2 regions of the Ottowia sp. SB7-C50 genome follow, and region 2 is predicted to be linked to the other one. Evidence: predicted binding sites of a transcription regulator. Region 2 holds the regulator's gene; the other holds the start of a gene.
The links. Region 2 encodes FNR, which switches genes on or off when oxygen is low (the NO sensors DNR and NnrR bind a similar motif). Its sites were predicted from a motif close to TTGATNNNNATCAA; they were not measured.
Positions count from the first base shown of each region.

Region 1: the regulator FNR is predicted to act here: its motif matches at 2,740-2,753, upstream of ubiM (5-demethoxyubiquinol-8 5-hydroxylase UbiM).

Region 1 is NZ_CP136995.1:2,854,846-2,862,958, reverse strand. Features, by position in the region: gene fdhF (formate dehydrogenase subunit alpha) at 1-126, shown strand, start outside; gene R0D99_RS13705 (hypothetical protein) at 140-466, opposite strand; gene R0D99_RS13700 (hypothetical protein) at 610-1,413, shown strand; gene ubiM (5-demethoxyubiquinol-8 5-hydroxylase UbiM) at 1,491-2,702, opposite strand; gene R0D99_RS13690 (DUF3305 domain-containing protein) at 2,901-3,434, shown strand; gene R0D99_RS13685 (DUF3306 domain-containing protein) at 3,439-4,170, shown strand; gene R0D99_RS13680 (4Fe-4S dicluster domain-containing protein) at 4,130-6,232, shown strand; gene R0D99_RS13675 (TorD/DmsD family molecular chaperone) at 6,258-6,875, shown strand; gene R0D99_RS13670 (formate dehydrogenase) at 7,065-7,277, shown strand; gene R0D99_RS13665 (formate dehydrogenase subunit alpha) at 7,315-8,113, shown strand, end outside.
Region 2 is NZ_CP136995.1:1,681,223-1,689,335, reverse strand. Features, by position in the region: gene R0D99_RS08075 (TonB-dependent receptor domain-containing protein) at 1-336, opposite strand, end outside; cobalamin riboswitch at 426-692, opposite strand; partial or broken gene R0D99_RS08070 (DUF904 domain-containing protein) at 749-955, shown strand; gene R0D99_RS08065 (cell division protein ZapA) at 1,013-1,339, shown strand; partial or broken gene R0D99_RS08060 (sulfite exporter TauE/SafE family protein) at 1,984-2,809, shown strand; gene R0D99_RS08055 (sulfite exporter TauE/SafE family protein) at 2,850-3,530, opposite strand; gene hemN (oxygen-independent coproporphyrinogen III oxidase) at 3,623-5,005, opposite strand; gene fnr (fumarate/nitrate reduction transcriptional regulator Fnr) at 5,196-5,915, shown strand; gene R0D99_RS08040 (DUF1178 family protein) at 5,970-6,443, opposite strand; gene R0D99_RS08035 (NUDIX hydrolase) at 6,448-7,038, opposite strand; gene R0D99_RS08030 (DUF2818 family protein) at 7,035-7,343, opposite strand; gene nuoN (NADH-quinone oxidoreductase subunit NuoN) at 7,346-8,113, opposite strand, start outside.

The sequences.
Region 1 (8,113 bases), 1.2 Mb from region 2:
GGCAGCGTGTTCATTCCGTTCGCCTACCGCGAGGCCGCCGCCAACCTGCTGACCAACGCCGCGCTCGACCCGTTTGGCAAGATTCCGGAGTTCAAGTACTGCGCGGTGCGCGTGGCGCCGGCTTGAGGGCGCACGGGCCTCAGCGCCCGAACGCGTCGGCCTCGGTGACGTGCGCGGTGCCGCTTCGGCGCTCGAACAGGCACAGCTCGCGGCCCAGCCGGTTTTTCATGTGCTTTTGCGGGTAGCGGCCCTGCAGCAGCAGCGCGGTGTGGCCGACGTCGCCGCTGAACAGCGCTGGCCTGCCGACCACCTTCGTCCCCTTCAACTGGCTGGCCTCGGTGCAGGCCTTCAGCACGGCCTTGTCGTGCTGCTTCCAGGCGCCGGGCGAGGCGGCCCACGCGGGCGCGGTCATGGCCGCCAGGGCGAAGGCCGCGACCAGCGGCATCGGCGAGCGTGCGTGTTTCATGGGTCAGTCCTGGGCTCTGAAAACGATGCGGCTATCTTGGCCATGCCCGCCTCGCCGCGCTGTCAGCCAACGCCTTGGTTTACCCCGTGCGATATCGCAGCGGGTGGCTGGCGCACGCGGCGCTGCGCGAGAATTCCGCCCTCATGCAGATCACCCGCCGCCACACCCAGCGCCTGCGCCAGATGTTCCGGTCGGCCGGCTGGCCGTTTCAGGACGTGCTGGAGGCCGAGCTGCTGGCCGCCGGCCTGCTGGAGCGCGAGCGCGCCGACGTGGGCTGCGAGCGGCTGCGCGTGACCGACGCGGGCGTCGCCGCGATCAGCGCGTCGGCGAACGGCCACCGCGCCGCGCTGTCGGCGCACGAGGCGCTGGTGCAGCGCGTGGCGGCCGAGCTGTCGCGCGCCGGGCGCATCGTGTGGCGCGGGCTCGGTCTGCGCGTGCCGCTGCCGCCGGTGGCGGATCAAAATGCCGCGCCAGCGCATGCGCAACCGGCGCAGGCAGCTATTGAATGCGTAGCAGACGAGCCGGGCTGCCCGAGCGCGGCGCCGCGCGCGCGTTGGCTCGTGGCCTGCCCCGACGTGTTCTCGCTGCGCCACACCAGCGTCGAGGCCTATCTGGAACCGGTGGTGCACGAGGTCAAGGTCAGCCGCGCCGACCTGCTGGGCGACCTGAAGCGCCCCGACAAGCGCGCCGCCTACCTGCAGATGGGCGGCGCGTGCTGGTATGTGCTGGGGCGTGACGCGCGCGGCCGCCCCATTGCGCAGCCCGACGAAGTGCCGCCCGAATGCGGCGTGATGCAGTGCGGCGAAGGCGACCGCTTGGCCGTGCTGCGCCCGGCACCGCGCCGGCCGGTGGAGCGCCTGCCCTTCCATGTCTGGATGGCGCTGGCGCGCGCCACGCCGCTGCTGCCGCCCGACGATGCGCAGGGCGCGCTGGTGGGCGCGGACTGATCCGGCGGCAGAAATCAGAGCGTTTTATGCTGCACGCGCTGGTCAGGCAAGCGCATGTCGCTATCGAATAGATAGCGTCAATGCCCGCCCGCCAGTTGCGATGCGATGGCGCGCTTGAAGGGCGTCACCCGCTCGGCCACGCGCAGCGCGGCGTCGCGCAGCAGGCGCGCGGGCGGCGCTTCGGCGGTGTACAGCGTGGTCACCAGGCGCGTGGCCTCGTACAGCGGCCGCGTGGCCAGCCGGTGCGTGCGCTGGTAGCGCGCCAGCGGTTCGGGCAGGCCGACGTCGCGCCCCGCCGCGTGGGCGGCCTGCAGCTCGCGCGCCAGCGTGTCGACGCCCAGCAGCCCGAAGTTGAAGCCGTGCGCCGTCACGGGGTGCATGCCCACGGCGGCGTCGCCCACGCAGGCAAAGCGCTGCGCCACCATGTGGTGCGGGTACACGCCGACCAGCGGGTACGCGTGGCGCGTGCTGGCCAGGCGCATGGCGCCCAGGCGCTGCTCGAAGCGGCGCGTCATGTCGTCGTTGAAGGCGTTTTCGTCCAGCGTCAGCAGCGGCTCGATCTGCTGGTGCGGCAGCGTCAGCACGGCGGATGCGCGGTGCGCGCCGGTGGCGGGGTCGTCGTTCATCGGCAGCAGCGCCAGCGTCTGGCCGTGGCCGAACCATTCCCACGCCGCGTGGTCGTGCGGCTGCGGGTGCGTCATCTGGCACACCAGCATGCTGCGGCCGAAGTCGTGCATGGCGGCGCCGATGCCCACCGCGCGCCGCGTGGGCGAAAAGCGGCTGTCGGCCGCCACCAGCAGGCGCGCGGTGTGGCGGGCGCCGCTCGCCAGCGTGACGTGCGCGGCGTCGGCAGCCACATCGACCTGCGATACCGCGTCGCCCGCCAGCAGCGTGATGTCGCCATGCCGGGCCATGCTGTCCTGCACGGCGTCCCAGGCCGCGCGGCGGATCAGGTGGTTGGACACCAGCCAGCCCAGTTCGCTGCGCGACGTCAGGCCGTGGCCGATCACCAGCGCAAACGGCGACGGGCCGTTCATCACGCGCGCATCGCGCAGCGGCGACAGCGCGGCCGGGTCGTACGCCTGGATGCGGTGCCACAGGCCCAGGCGCTGCAGGCGCTCGGCCGATGGCTGCGTCAGCGCGATCTCGCGTCCGTCGAAGGCCGGGGCGGCCAGGGCGGACGCGGGTTGCTGCTCCACGAGGCCGATGGACAGCCCCTGCCCCGAAAGCGCCTGCGCCAGGCACAGCCCGGCCGGGCCTGCGCCGCTGATGAGAAGGTCGAATGTCATGGCGGGGCAGGGTAGCGGCATGGCGGCGACAGGGGGGTTGATGCCCGTCAACCGGCAGCGCACGCGCGGGGCGATGGTCGCCAACGGGCGGCTTTGCCCTGGCGCGGCGCAGGTGATGGCAGCGCGCCGGATAATGCCCGGGTGACCACGCCAGACCTTTCGCCCCCCGCCAGCGCCGGGCCATCGGCGCGCCCCGCCATGCGCGTGTCGGTGCTGATGCGGCGCGTGCCCAACCACGGCGTGGCCGCGCGCTGGCAGCCGTGGCGCTGGGCGCTGGAAGACGTGGTGCCGCAGCAGCCGCACCACGGCGACGCGCCTTCACGGCTGTACGACAACGACAGCGGCCCCTGCTGGATCTTTCCCGGCTTCACCGTCGAGCTGTTTCGCGACGACGCGGAAGGCTATTACCTGAACGCGACGACGACCTCGCCCGGCTGGTTCGTGCTGTGGCGCATGCCCGAGGGCGCGGACGACGACACGCCGCCGCAGCCCGAGGCGGTGTCGCTCAGCTACCACGACGCCGGCCGCTGGCTGGATGCGCAGGAAAAAGTCGAGCAGGTGCCGGCCACCGCTGAGGTGGTGGCGTGGATCAGCGCCTTCGCCCAGGCGCACTACACGCCGGAACCCAAGCGCCGCCAGCGGCCTCAAAGCTTCGAACCGCTGACCGACCGCTTCGGCAACCCGGCACGCGTGTCGACCGAGGAAAAGCGGCGCGGCGGTGGAGGACATTGATGCCATGAGCGACGAGTCGAACGACGGATTTCTGGGGCGCTGGTCGCGCCGCAAGGCCCATGCGCGCGCCGGGCAACCGCTGGCCGAGCCGCCCGCGCCGGCGGTGCCCGCTGGGGTGGGCGCGGGCGTGCCCGACGCCGTGCAGTGGGTGCCAGATACCGCCCCGGCGCCCGCGGATACAGCGCAGGCAGCTACTGAAAACGAAGCGGCCACACTGACGCTTGACGACGTCAAGTCGCTCACGCTCGAATCGGACTTTCAGCCTTTCGTGGCGCGCAGCGTGGCGCCCGAGGTGCGCAATGCCGCTTTCAGGAAGCTGTTCACCGACCCGCATTTCAACGTGATGGACGGGCTGGACATCTACATCGACGACTACACCCGGCCCGACCCGCTGCCCGCCAGCATGCTGGCGCAGATGGCCAGCGCACGCTTTCTGAAGCTGGTCGACGAGCCGCAGGAAGAAGCGGTCGCATGCGCGGCCGGCGCGCCGGCGCTACAGGAATGTGAGCAAGCGGCGGGCGCGGATGCGGCGCCGACAGCCGATTCGGCGGCCATGGCGGCCGCCCCTGAACCGGGCCCGGACTCTGCCGATGTGGCACCATCGGCGCCATGCAACGAATTACCCCTTCCGCAGGCGGCCGACGCCGGCGCGGCACCACGCCATGACGACGCTGATCTGCGACTGCAATCGCACGATGCCGCTGGACGCGCAGCGGATCGGCCAGGCGCTGGATGAATCGCTGACGCTGCACTCCACGCTGTGCCGCCGCGAGGCGCCGGCGTTTCAGCGCGCGCTGCAGGGCGGCGAGCCGGTGGTGGTGGCCTGCACGCAGGAGCAGCGCCTGTTCACCGAGTTGGCCGAGCAGACCGAAGGCGCGCGCACCTCGGTCATCCGCTTCGTCAACATCCGCGAAACCGGCGGCTGGAGCCGCGACGCCGCACAGGCCACGCCCAAGATGGCGGCGCTGCTGTCCGCCGCGCGGCTGCCCGACCCCGAGCCGGTGGCGGCGGTGAGCTACCGCAGCGGCGGCCGCGTGCTGATCGTTGGCGCGCTGGACGCCGCCGAGCGCGCCGCGGCGCTGCTGCAGGACGTGCTGGACGTGACGATTTTCACCACCGGCCCAGGCGAGGCGGGCGGCGCGCAGGCGCGGCGCTGGCCGGTGCTGGGCGGGCGGCTGACATCGATCAAGGGCTGGCTGGGCGCGTTCGACGTCGAATGGTCGGCCGCCAACCCGATCGACCTGGACCTGTGCACGCGCTGCAATGCCTGCGTGGCGGTATGCCCCGAAGGCGCCATCGGGCTGGACTACCAGATTGACCTGGCCGCCTGCCGCTCGCACCGCGCCTGCGTGGCGGCCTGCGCGTCGGCCGGCGCCATCGACTTTGACCGCGCCGCCAGCGTGCAGGACGAGCGTTTCGACCTGGTGCTGGACCTGCGCGCGCCCGACGCGACGCCCACCTTCCTGCAGCATGCGCTGCCGCAGGGCTATGTGCGCTGGGACGGCAGCGACGCCGCGGCGTTGCTCAGGCTGCGCGATCTGGTGGGCGAATTCGAAAAGCCCAAGTTCTTCGACTACAAGCAAAGCATCTGCGCCCACGCCCGCAACGAGCAGGTGGGCTGCCGCGCCTGCATCGACATCTGCTCGGCCGAGGCCATCACCAGCCGCAAGGACGAGCAGCGCATCCACGTCGAGCCGCACCTGTGCGTGGGCTGCGGCGCCTGCACCACGGTGTGCCCGACCGGTGCCATCGGCTACGCCGCGCCGCGCCCGGCCGACCTGGGTGCGCGCCTGCGCACGCTGCTGGGCGCCTACGCCAGCGCGGGCGGGCAGGGCGCCACGCTGCTGCTGCACAGCCAGGGGCGCGGGCAGGCGCTGGTCGACGAACTGGGCCGCGCCGCGCAGCTGAAGCTGGCGCACGGCGTGCCGCACGCCGTGCTGCCGGTGCCGCTGTGGCACACGGCCAGCGTCGGCATCGAGCTGTGGCTTGGCGCCATCGCCTGGGGCGCGCAGCAGGTGGTGGTGCTGACCACCGACGAAGAAGCGCCGCAATACCTGGACGGCCTGCAGGCGCAGATGGACGTGGCGCAGACGCTGCTCAACGGCCTGGGCTACAGCGGCACGCACCTCAAGCTGATCCGCGCCGCGTCGGCGCTGGACCTGGACGCGGAGCTGCAACTTCTGAAGCAGACGCGACAGCGGGGCGTCAGCCCGGCGGCCCGCTTTGCCGCGCTGAACGACAAGCGCGCCACGCTGGGGCTGGCGCTCGATCACCTGATCGCCCAGTCGCCGCTGAAGGACAGCGAGCGGCCCGAGGCCATCGGTTTGCCGGCCGCCGCGCCGCTGGGGCAGGTCAACGTCAATGCGGACCGCTGCACGCTGTGCCTGTCCTGCGTCGGCGCGTGCCCGGCCGGCGCCTTGCTGGACAACGCCGAGCGCCCCGAGCTGCGCTTCATCGAGAAGAACTGCGTGCAGTGCGGCCTGTGCGCCACCACCTGCCCTGAGGACGCCATCACGCTGCAGGCGCGCCTGCTGCTGACCCCGCAGCGCGCGCAGCCGCGCGTGCTGAACGCGGCGCAGCCCTATGGCTGCATCCGCTGCGGCAAGCCGTTTGGCACGGTGCAGGCCATCGAGGCCATGCTTGGCCGGCTGGCGGGGCACGCCATGTTCCAGGGTGCGGCGCTGGAGCGTCTGAAGATGTGCGGCGACTGCCGCGTGATCGACATCTACACGGCGACCGACGAGGTCACCATCGACCAGGTGGCCGACGGGCGCCACATGAAGGGTTGGCGGCCGTAAGCCGCCTGCCGGGGAGCGAACACCGATGAGCGAACTGAGCCTGACCGACAGCGGACTGGACGAGGAAACCGCCCGTGCCGAGGTTTACGGCGTGCTGGCGCAGCTGTTTCATGCGCCGCCGTCGCCCGAACTGCTGGCCGACCTGCGCCTGGCCGTGACCGAGGCGCCCGTGCCGGGCGGATTCCTCGAGGAGCCATGGCGGCAGGTGGTGGGCCAGGCGCGCGAATGCAGCGACGCCGACATCGCCGCCGAATGGGACGCCTTGTTTGGCGGCGTGGGCAAGCCGGACGTGCTGCCCTACGGCTCGCATTACCTGAGCGGCTTTCTGCACGACAAGCCGCTGGCCCAGTTGCGCGGCGACCTGGCCGCGCTGGGGCTGGGCCGCGACGAGGCCAGCGCCGAAACCGAGGACCACATCGCGTACCTGTGCGAGGTCATGCGCTACCTGATCGCCGGCGACGACGTGGCCGTGGCCAACCTGACGCAGCAGCAGCGCTTCTTTGCGGTGCACCTGCAGCCCTGGGTGCAGCGCCTGTGCGACGACATCGGCGCCCATCCGGCGGCCCGGTTCTACCGCGCGGTGGCGCAGTTCACCCACGCGTTCATGGGCGTCGAGGCACAGGGGTTCGACCTGCTGGAGTAAGCCGCCGCGGCCGGCGCGCCGGGCGCGTGCTCGACCGATGGGTTTTGCTATCAATAATGGATCGTGCCATTGGCTAATTCCGCCGGTGCGCAGGGGTTATCCCTTTGGCTGTACGCCGAACGCTGACATATGATCAAGGTGTCGACTTATGCAGTCGCTTACTTAGGTTGTCGGCCTTGGAGTGCCCCCATGAACACGCCCAAAAATGATCACAAGCTTTCGCGCCGCGTGCTGTTCGCCGGTGCGGGAACGGCAGGGGCGGTTGCCGCCGTGGCTGCCGCGTTGCCGGCGGTGCAGCCCGCCGCGCCGGTGGCCGAGGCGCCGCGCCAGCCGCCCGAGCGGGGCGGTGGCTACGTGCTGAGCGAGCACGTCAAGCACTACTACCGTTCCGCGCGCGTCTGATCGCGTCGTCTTTCGTATTTCCCAGAAGAGAGTCGCCATGTTGCTGACCAAGAAATCGGGTGTCGGGGCCGGTGCTCCCGTGTCGTCGTCGTTTGTGCACCGGCTGCGCCATGGCCTGTCGCAGGCCGTGCCGACCATGGACCGCCGCGCCTTCCTGCGCCGCTCGGGCCTGGGGGTGGGCGCGGGCCTGGCGGCTTCGCAGCTCATGCTGGTCAAGAAGGTCAAGGCAGCCGACGGCGCCAAGACGCTGGACGGCAGCGGCACCGTGGTGGTGCGGCGCACCGTGTGCACGCACTGCTCGGTCGGTTGCGCGTCGGACGCCGTGGTCGAGAACGGCGTCTGGGTGCGCCAGGAGCCCGTGTTCGATTCGCCCATCAACCTGGGCGCGCACTGTGCCAAGGGCGCTTCGCTGCGCGAACACGGCCACGGCGAATACCGCCTGCGCTACCCGATGAAGCTGGTCAACGGCAAATACCAGCGCATCAGCTGGGACGAGGCGCTGAACGAGATCAGCGCCAAGATGCTGGAGCTGCGCAAGCAAAGCGGCCCGGACAGCCTGTACGTCATCGGCTCCTCCAAGCACAGCAACGAACAGGCTTACCTGCTGCGCAAGTGGATGAGCTTCTGGGGCAGCAACAACTGCGACCACCAGGCGCGCATCTGCCACTCCACCACCGTGGCGGGTGTGGCCAACACATGGGGCTATGGCGCCATGACCAACTCGTACAACGACATGCAGAACGCAAAGTGCGCGTTGTACATCGGCTCCAACGCCGCCGAGGCGCACCCGGTCAGCATGCTGCACATGCTGCACGCCAAGGAAACCGGCACCAAGA
Region 2 (8,113 bases):
GCGCATGAACAGGCTGGTGGTGGTGCCGGGGCCGCCGTTGCGCGACAGCTCCAGCCCCGGCTGGCGCTGCAGCAAGTCGGCGATGTTGACGGCGCCGCTGCGCTGGATCTGCGCCTCGTCGATCAAGGTGACGTCGGCCAGCACGTCGGTCAGCGGCTGCGCCACGCGGTTGGCGGTGACGACGACGGTGGGCAGGTCGGGCGCGGCGGCCTGGGCCAGTTGCAGCGCGTGGTCGGAAGGGGCGGCCTGGGCCAGGGCGGCCTGGCCCACGAGAAGCAGGCAGGCGCCTGCCAACGGCAGCACGGTGGGCCGGCAAGATGGCGAACGAAGGGACATGACGGGAAACAGTGGTACGTACCCCTGCCGGCTTCCCCGCCAGCGTCTGGGGCGATCACGGCCCGCGCGGCACCTTCTTCAAGGCGCAGGACGCGGTCCTCCTCGTTGGCCGGTATCCGGGCTGGCGGAAGTTCCCTTGCCTTCCCGGCGCCGAGCCTCGAAACGAGGCGCGTTGCCAGTGGCGGTGAGAGGGAGAGCCGGGCCGCGACTGCTGGAGCCGTGACACCGTCCGCTTACCGTTGCGGGGGCAGCGCAGGTTAGATGGCATGGCCGTGGGCCGGGCCATCCCCCTGCTTCCCGTTGAACTGCGGCCGCGTGATTCGCAGCGCGCGAGCACCAACAGCCGGCATTGTACGGCGCGGGCTTGCGCCAGCGACCTACAATCGGTCAGCCTGCCTGCCTTTGCCGTGCCATGACCCAAGCTCCCTTGATCGAACAGATTGCCGAACGCGTCGAGCGCCTGCTCGTGCGACACGACGAACTGCGCCGCACCAACGAGTTGCTGGCGCAGCAGTTGCAGGCGCTGACCCACGACCGCGACAACCTCCGGTCGCGGCTGATGGCGGCGCGCGCGCGCATCGATTCGCTGATCGACCGCCTGCCCGGCGCCTCCGCGGCGACAGCGGCCGAGCCCCCCCTCGACACCCCCCGCCGACGATCAGGAGCGTGCAGCGCCATGAAGCAGGTCGAAGTCAAGATCATGGGCCAGGCCTATCTGCTGGGCGCGCCCGAAGGCGGCGAGGACCGCCTGCACGCTGCCGTGCAACGCGTGGACGCTGCCATGTGCCGCATCCGCGACGCCGGCAAGATCAAGGCACGCGACCGCATCGCCGTGCTGGCCGCGCTGAACCTGGCCTTCGAACTGGGCGAACCCGCCCAGGCCGCCACCCCCGCGCAGGAGGCGACCGACGCCCCCGCCCTGAGCGTGGCCGAACAGGCCACCCTGGGCGCGCTGCTGGGCCGGCTCGACCAGGCGCTGGGCGACGACGGGCAACTGCTGTAGTCGGGCGGGGCGGGCCCTCACCACCAACCGTCTCCCAGCGGGAGGGGAAATCGCCAAACTCCTTAGCCCCATTGACTTCGCCGCGAGCGAAGAATTGTTCACGGCGGGATCTGAACTGGGATTGCCAGACCGCTGGCTCCCCAACGGCCACAGAGTCACAGCGCAGCCGCCTCCCCCCTTTCGACTTCGCCACCGGCGAAGGAGTGTTGTGGGTAGCCGCGGAGCTGGCTTAGCCAGTCCGCTGGCTGCGTCCCCCCGCGCAGCAAGGGGGGAAGCCGCGTCAGCGGCTCAGGGGGGTAAAATCCACCCGTCTGCGATGCATGCCGGGCTTTATATTTCCTTGAACCAATGCTCGTATGAGCAAGGGCTTGGAACATTGTCTGGTCGGCGTGAACGTCTCGCGTCAGATGATCCCAAGACCAGTCTGACCTCGCCCACCTGAACCCCTGCGTTCAGGATGACGGTCCGGTGGCATTCGCAGACAACTTATTCGGCGTTCCCCCCTGAGGCGCTGGCGCGCCTTCCCCCCTGTCGTACGGGGGGACGACGCCAGTGGCCGGTGCAAGCCCGGCCACGGCGCCACTTGCGTGGCCTGCTCCGCGGCCTTCTGATTCATCGACTTCCTACGCGCTGCAGTCCCGCTCATGCCCATCGAACCTGTGCTGATCATCGAACTCGCCCTGCTGGGTCTGGCCACCGGCTTTCTGGCGGGCTTGCTGGGCATTGGGGGGGGGCATGATCATGGTGCCGTTCATCTCGACCATGCTGGGTGCGCGCGGCGTGGCGCCGGGGCTGGCGGTGAAGATGGCGATTGCGACGTCGATGGCCACCATCATCTTCACGTCGATCAGCAGCGTGCGGGCCCACCACAAGAAGGGCGCGGTGCGCTGGGACATCGTCAAGAAGCTGGCGCCGGGCATCGTGCTGGGCGCGATGCTGGCCAGCGTGGGGGTGTTCGCGCTGCTCAAGGGCGCCCTGCTCTACTTCGTGTTCGGCGGCTTCGTCGCGTTTTCGGCCGTCCAGATGTACCTGGACAAGAAGCCCGCGCCCACGCGCCAACTGCCGGGCACGCCGGGGTTGCTGGGCGCGGGCGGCGTCATCGGCTTTCTTTCGGGGCTGGTGGGTGCCGGGGGTGGCTTCGTCAGCGTGCCCTTCATGACCTGGTGCAACGTCGCCATCCACAACGCGGTGGCCACCAGCGCTGCGCTGGGCTTTCCGATTGCGCTGGCCAACGTGGCGGGCTACGTCGTCGCGGGGCAAGGGCTGACCGACACGCCGCCCTATTCGTTCGGTTATCTGTGGCTGCCTGCGCTGGTGGTCATCGCGTGCTGCAGCGTGCTGATGGCGCCGGTGGGCGCCAAGGCCGCGCACACGCTGCCGGTCAAGAAGCTCAAGCGCGCCTTCGCGGTCGTGCTGGCTGTGCTGTCGGTCTACATGCTGAACAAGGGGCTGTCGGCGCTGGCGGGTTGATGGCCGCAGCCGTGGGCAGGACGTGCGCCAGCGCGCTCAGTCAGCGCGGCACGACACACCAGGGCGCCTGATCGTGCACCAGGCCCATCCACAAGCCCCAGCCGGCGGTCAGCAGCAGCGCCAGACCCGCCAGGCGCATGCCCCATGGCCTGTCTGTGCGGTTGCCCAGCTTCAGTAGCAGCCACGGACCGGCCCACAGCGATACGCCCGACCCCAGCGCGAACAGCGCCATGACGGCCGCGCCGCCGGGCACGCTGCCCGCCAGCGCCGCAACCATCACGGCCGAATACAGCAGCCCGCACGGCAACAAGGCCCAAGCCACGCCCAGGCCAAGCGGCGCCACCAGGCCCATGGACTGCGTTGCCGAGCGCACCCTGGCCCACACGCGGCGCGCGCCGGTTTCCAGCCACGCGGGCTGACGCGCCTGGATCAGCAGCAACAAGCCGAGCATGATGGCCGCGACATGGACCATGGTCCACAGCGGCCGCAGCGCGGCGGACTGCACCGTCAGCCAGCCCAGCCCCTGCATGGTGGCCGAGGCCACCGCGCCCAGCGCGGCGTAACCCGCCACGCGCCCCACCTGGAACATCCCGATGGCCTGCGTGCCGCGCGGCGCCGCCGCCTGCCCGATGCCGGCGCAGGCCGCGCCACACATGGCAATACAGTGGGGGCCGCCCGCCAGGCCCATGACAAGGGCGGTCACGGCAAGAGAAGCTTGCATGCAGTCAGTGGATACGCAAAACCAGAGGCGAGCCGACAAAGGCTCGCCGTCATTCTGTCATCGAAGCCTTGCCCCTGTGGCGCGGCGCGACATCAGATGATCTTGGAGAAGCGGGCGCGCGTGCGGTCGGCCTGCAGGTACTTGTCGAACATCATGGCCACGCCGCGCACGAAGAACCAGCCCAGGGCCGTGACCTGGATGCCGGTATCGCTCAGCTTGACCAGGCCCTGGTCCTCCATGGCGCGCAAGGCTTCCAGCTCAGCAGCGAAGTAATCGCGGAAGTCGATGAGGTGCGCCAGCTCGATCGACTCGAACAACACCTCGCCCTGGCACATCAACGCCATGATGACGGCGCGGCGAAGCAGGTCGTCGCGCGACACCGCCAAGCCACGCACCACCGGCAGATGCCCGTGGTCGAGCAGGTCCTGGTATTCCTCCAGCGACTTGGCGTTCTGGCTGTAGGTGGCCCCCACCTTGCCGATGGCGGACACGCCCAGGCCGATCAGGTCGCAATCCGGCTGCGTGCTGTAGCCCTGGAAGTTGCGGTGCAGCCGCCCCTGCCGCTTGGCGACCGCCAGCGCGTCGTTGGGCAGGGCGAAGTGGTCCATGCCGATGTAGTCGTAGCCGGCCGCTTCAAAGGCGGCCAGCGCGCGCGCCAGCATGGCGACCTTGTTGGCCGCACCCGGCAGGTCGATGGCGATGATGCGGCGCTGCGGCTTGAAGCGCTCCGGCAGGTGTGCATAGGCGTAGAGCGCGATGCGGTCCGGCCGCAGTTCGCTCACCTGCGCCAGCGTGCGCTCGAACGACTCCGGCGTCTGCTTGGGCAGCCCGTAGATCAGGTCGGCGTTGATCGATTCAAAGCCGATGCGGCGCGCCGCATCGACCAGCGCGAACACCTTGTCGGCCGGCTGGATGCGGTGCACGGCCTTCTGGACCAGCGGGTCAAAATCCTGCACACCCAGGCTAAGGCGGTTGAAACCCAGTCGCGCCAGCGTTTCAAGGCGTGCCTCGTCCACGGTGCGCGGGTCCACCTCGATGGAGTATTCACCGCCCGGCACCAGGCTGAAGTTGCGGCGCAGCATGGACATCAGCTCGCGCAGTTCATCGTCGCTGAAAAAGGTGGGCGTGCCGCCGCCCAGGTGCAACTGGCTGACGGGCAGGCCCGCACCCAGGTGTTGCACGTGCAGGTCCACCTCCTTGCTCAGATAGCGCAGATAAGGTGCGCTGCGCTCATGGTGCTTGGTGATGATCTTGTTGCACGCGCAGTAGTAGCACAGCGATTCACAAAACGGGATGTGCACGTACAGCGACAACGGCAACGCCAGCGCCGCGGGGCCGGCGCGGCGCTGGTCCAGCGCCTGCACATAGTCTGCCTCGCCAAAAGCCTCGACGAACCGGTCTGCCGTCGGATACGAGGTGTAGCGCGGGCCGGGAACGTCGAACTTGGTCAGCAGTCCGGTGGTGATGGCGGTCATCGCTTTTTTCCTTTGAACCTGACCCCGAACTTTCGCCGTGTCGAGCGGCTGGCGCCTTGACAATGATCAAGGTATCCGAGCGGATTCGTCGGGTTTTTGCGTTGAATCAAGGCTTTGGGGTGCAACGACCGCATGGCCTAAAATGGGCTTGCTTGACGATGCTCAAGATCCACCTTGCCCACGTGCCCGCATGACGCCGCAAACCATCAAAGTCGCCTGCTCCAACTGCAACCTGCGCGAGCTATGCATGCCGATGGGTCTGTCGGGCGACGACCTGGGCAAGCTGGACGACCTGGTCGCCACGCGGCGCAAGATCAAGCGGGGATCGCCGCTGTTCTCCAACGGCGATACTTTCAATGCGCTGTATGCCATTCGCACGGGCTTCTTCAAGACCTGCATCGCCACCGAGGACGGCCGCGATCAGGTGACAGGCTTCCAGATGGCCGGAGAAATCATCGGCCTCGACGGCATCGTGGGCGACCGACATACGTGCGATGCCGTGGCGCTGGAAGACGCCGAAGTCTGCGTCATGCCGTACGACCGCATCGAGGAGTTGTCGCGCCAGGTGCCGGCCCTGCAGACGCATGTACACAAGATCATGAGCCGCGAGATCGTGCGTGAGCACGGGGTGATGCTGCTGCTGGGCAGCATGCGCGCCGAAGAGCGCCTGGCCGCCTTCCTGCTGAACCTGGTTCAGCGGCTGCATGCGCGCGGGTTTTCCCAGAGCGAACTGGTGCTGCGGATGACCCGCGAAGAAATCGGCAGCTACCTGGGGCTGAAGCTCGAAACCGTGAGCCGCACGTTCTCGAAGTTTGCCGAGGAAGGCATCGTCGAAGTGAAGCAGCGCCACGTGCGCATTGTGGATACGGAAGCGCTGCGCGCCATCGTCAACGCGCCGGCGTGCGCCTGAGCGACTGCCATCACACCGCCCCTGCCGTCCTCGCAGGGCGACCAAGACCAAGAGTTACTGAAGCGTGTCCTTGAAGCCGGGCGGCAAAGGCAGCGGCAGCACGACAATGCCTTCGTCCAGCAATTCTTCCGTCTGCTCGATGGAGGCCTGGCCCCGAATCCCCCGCTCCGCCGCTTCGCCGTAGTGCATGCGGCGCGCCTCTTCGGCAAAGCGTTCGCCCACGTCCTCGGTAGACGCCACCACGCGACGCACCATTTGCAGCCAGGCGGCCTGCATCGCCGCAGCTGGCATGACCGCTGCCGTGGAACGTTCGGTCGGTACTGCGGACGGGGGAGCCGACGGTGTGGCCGGCGCGGTCGTCGAGCCCAGGTTAAGCCGGGGCGCGCTGGGCAGCTTCACGACCTGGCTGTCGCCGCACATCGGGCACGCCAGCAACTGCCGCGTGAGCTGGTCCTGAAAGTCGTCCTCGGACGAAAACCAGCCCTCGAAAGCATGGCCGTGCGTGCATTGAAGGTCGAGCACTTTCATGGCGTCAGTCGGGCACCGCTGCCTGCCAATCCAGCTTCCAGGCGCCGCTTTGCACGTTCTGCAGCCAGAGCGCCCCAATAAGCGTCTTGGCGTCGGTGACCTGGCCATCGCGACACCAGGCAATCAATTCGTGGACGGGCAAGGTGAACACATCGAGAAACTCGCCCTCGTCCAGACGGCGTTCGCCCGCTTGCAAGTCGCGGGCAAACCAGATCTCGATGAATTCGGTCGAGTAGGACACTACGGGATGCAGCACGCCGGCACGCGCCCATTCACGGGCGGTGTACCCGGTTTCTTCACGCAGCTCGCGCTGGGCGCAGCGGAGCGTGGTTTCGCCGGCATCGAGCTTGCCGGCGGGAAACTCCACCATCACCTGCTGCACAGGGTAGCGATACTGCCGCTCCAGCACCAATTCGGTCGAACCCGTGGCCGTCTGCAGCAACGGCACGATCATCACCGCGCCGGGGTGAACAACGTATTCGCGCTGTGCCGTTGTGCCATCGGGCAGTCTGACTTGATCGCAGAAGGCGTGGAGAAAGTGCCCTTTGAGGACTTCGCGCCCGTCGACGCGAACCTCGGCCAGATGGTCGCTCATCGGCCGCCCCGGCGCACCAGATAGCGATAGACGAAGCCCGGAAACGCCAGCGTCAGGAACATGGCGCCGGTGACGGCGTAGAACTCCCAGCCTTGCGACTGGTTCTGCCCCACCGCGCGCTCCATCGCCATGCCGATACCGATGACGACCGCATACCAGAACAGCAATTCAGCGAGCCGCCAGGCCAGGTTCTTGACCGGTGCCTTGAGCGGCACCACGGTCAACAGGCGTTGGTTGACGAACGGCAGGTTGGCGGCAACGAATGCCAGCAGAATGAGCAGCCAGATCGAAACCGATTGACTCATTCTCAGGTGGCCAGCATCTGCACGATGGCCTTGGCGCACAGCGCCATCAATCCGCCAGGCAGGATGCCCAGAATCAGCAGCAACGCGCCGTTGGCCGTGAGCACGGCACGCATGTCCATCGGCGCATCGAGGGCGGCGTCGGACACCGGATCGTCAAAGTACATGACCTTGATGACGCGCAGGTAGTAGAACGCGCCGATCAAGGACATCATGACGGCGAACACGGCCAGCCCGATGTAGGCGCCCTGCCCCGTGCTGACCAGTGCCTGCAGCACCGACAGCTTGGCCTGGAAACCCACCAAGGGCGGCAGCCCTGCCATCGAGAACAGGCAAATCGCCATGATGCCGGCGTACAGCGGGCTGCGGCTGTTGAGTCCGGCGAAGTCAGCGATCTCCTCGCTCTCATGCCCCTCGCGCGACAGCAGCAGGATGACGCCGAAACCCGCCAGCGTGGTCAGTACGTAGGTCACGACGTAGAACATGGCCGAGCTGTACGCATTGGCCGCAGCCAGCGCGTTGCCATTGACCACACCCGCCATCAGACCCAGCAGCACGAAGCCCATGTGGGAGATTGTCGAATACGCCAGCATGCGCTTGATGTTGGTTTGCGCAATGGCCGCCAGGTTACCGATGAGCAGCGACGCGATGGCCAGCAGGCCCAGCATCTGCTGCCAGTCGAAGGCGAGCGGCAACAGGCCTTCGACCAGCAGGCGGATCGCCATGGCAAACGCCGCCAGTTTGGGCGCCGCGCCGATCATCAGCGTGACCGC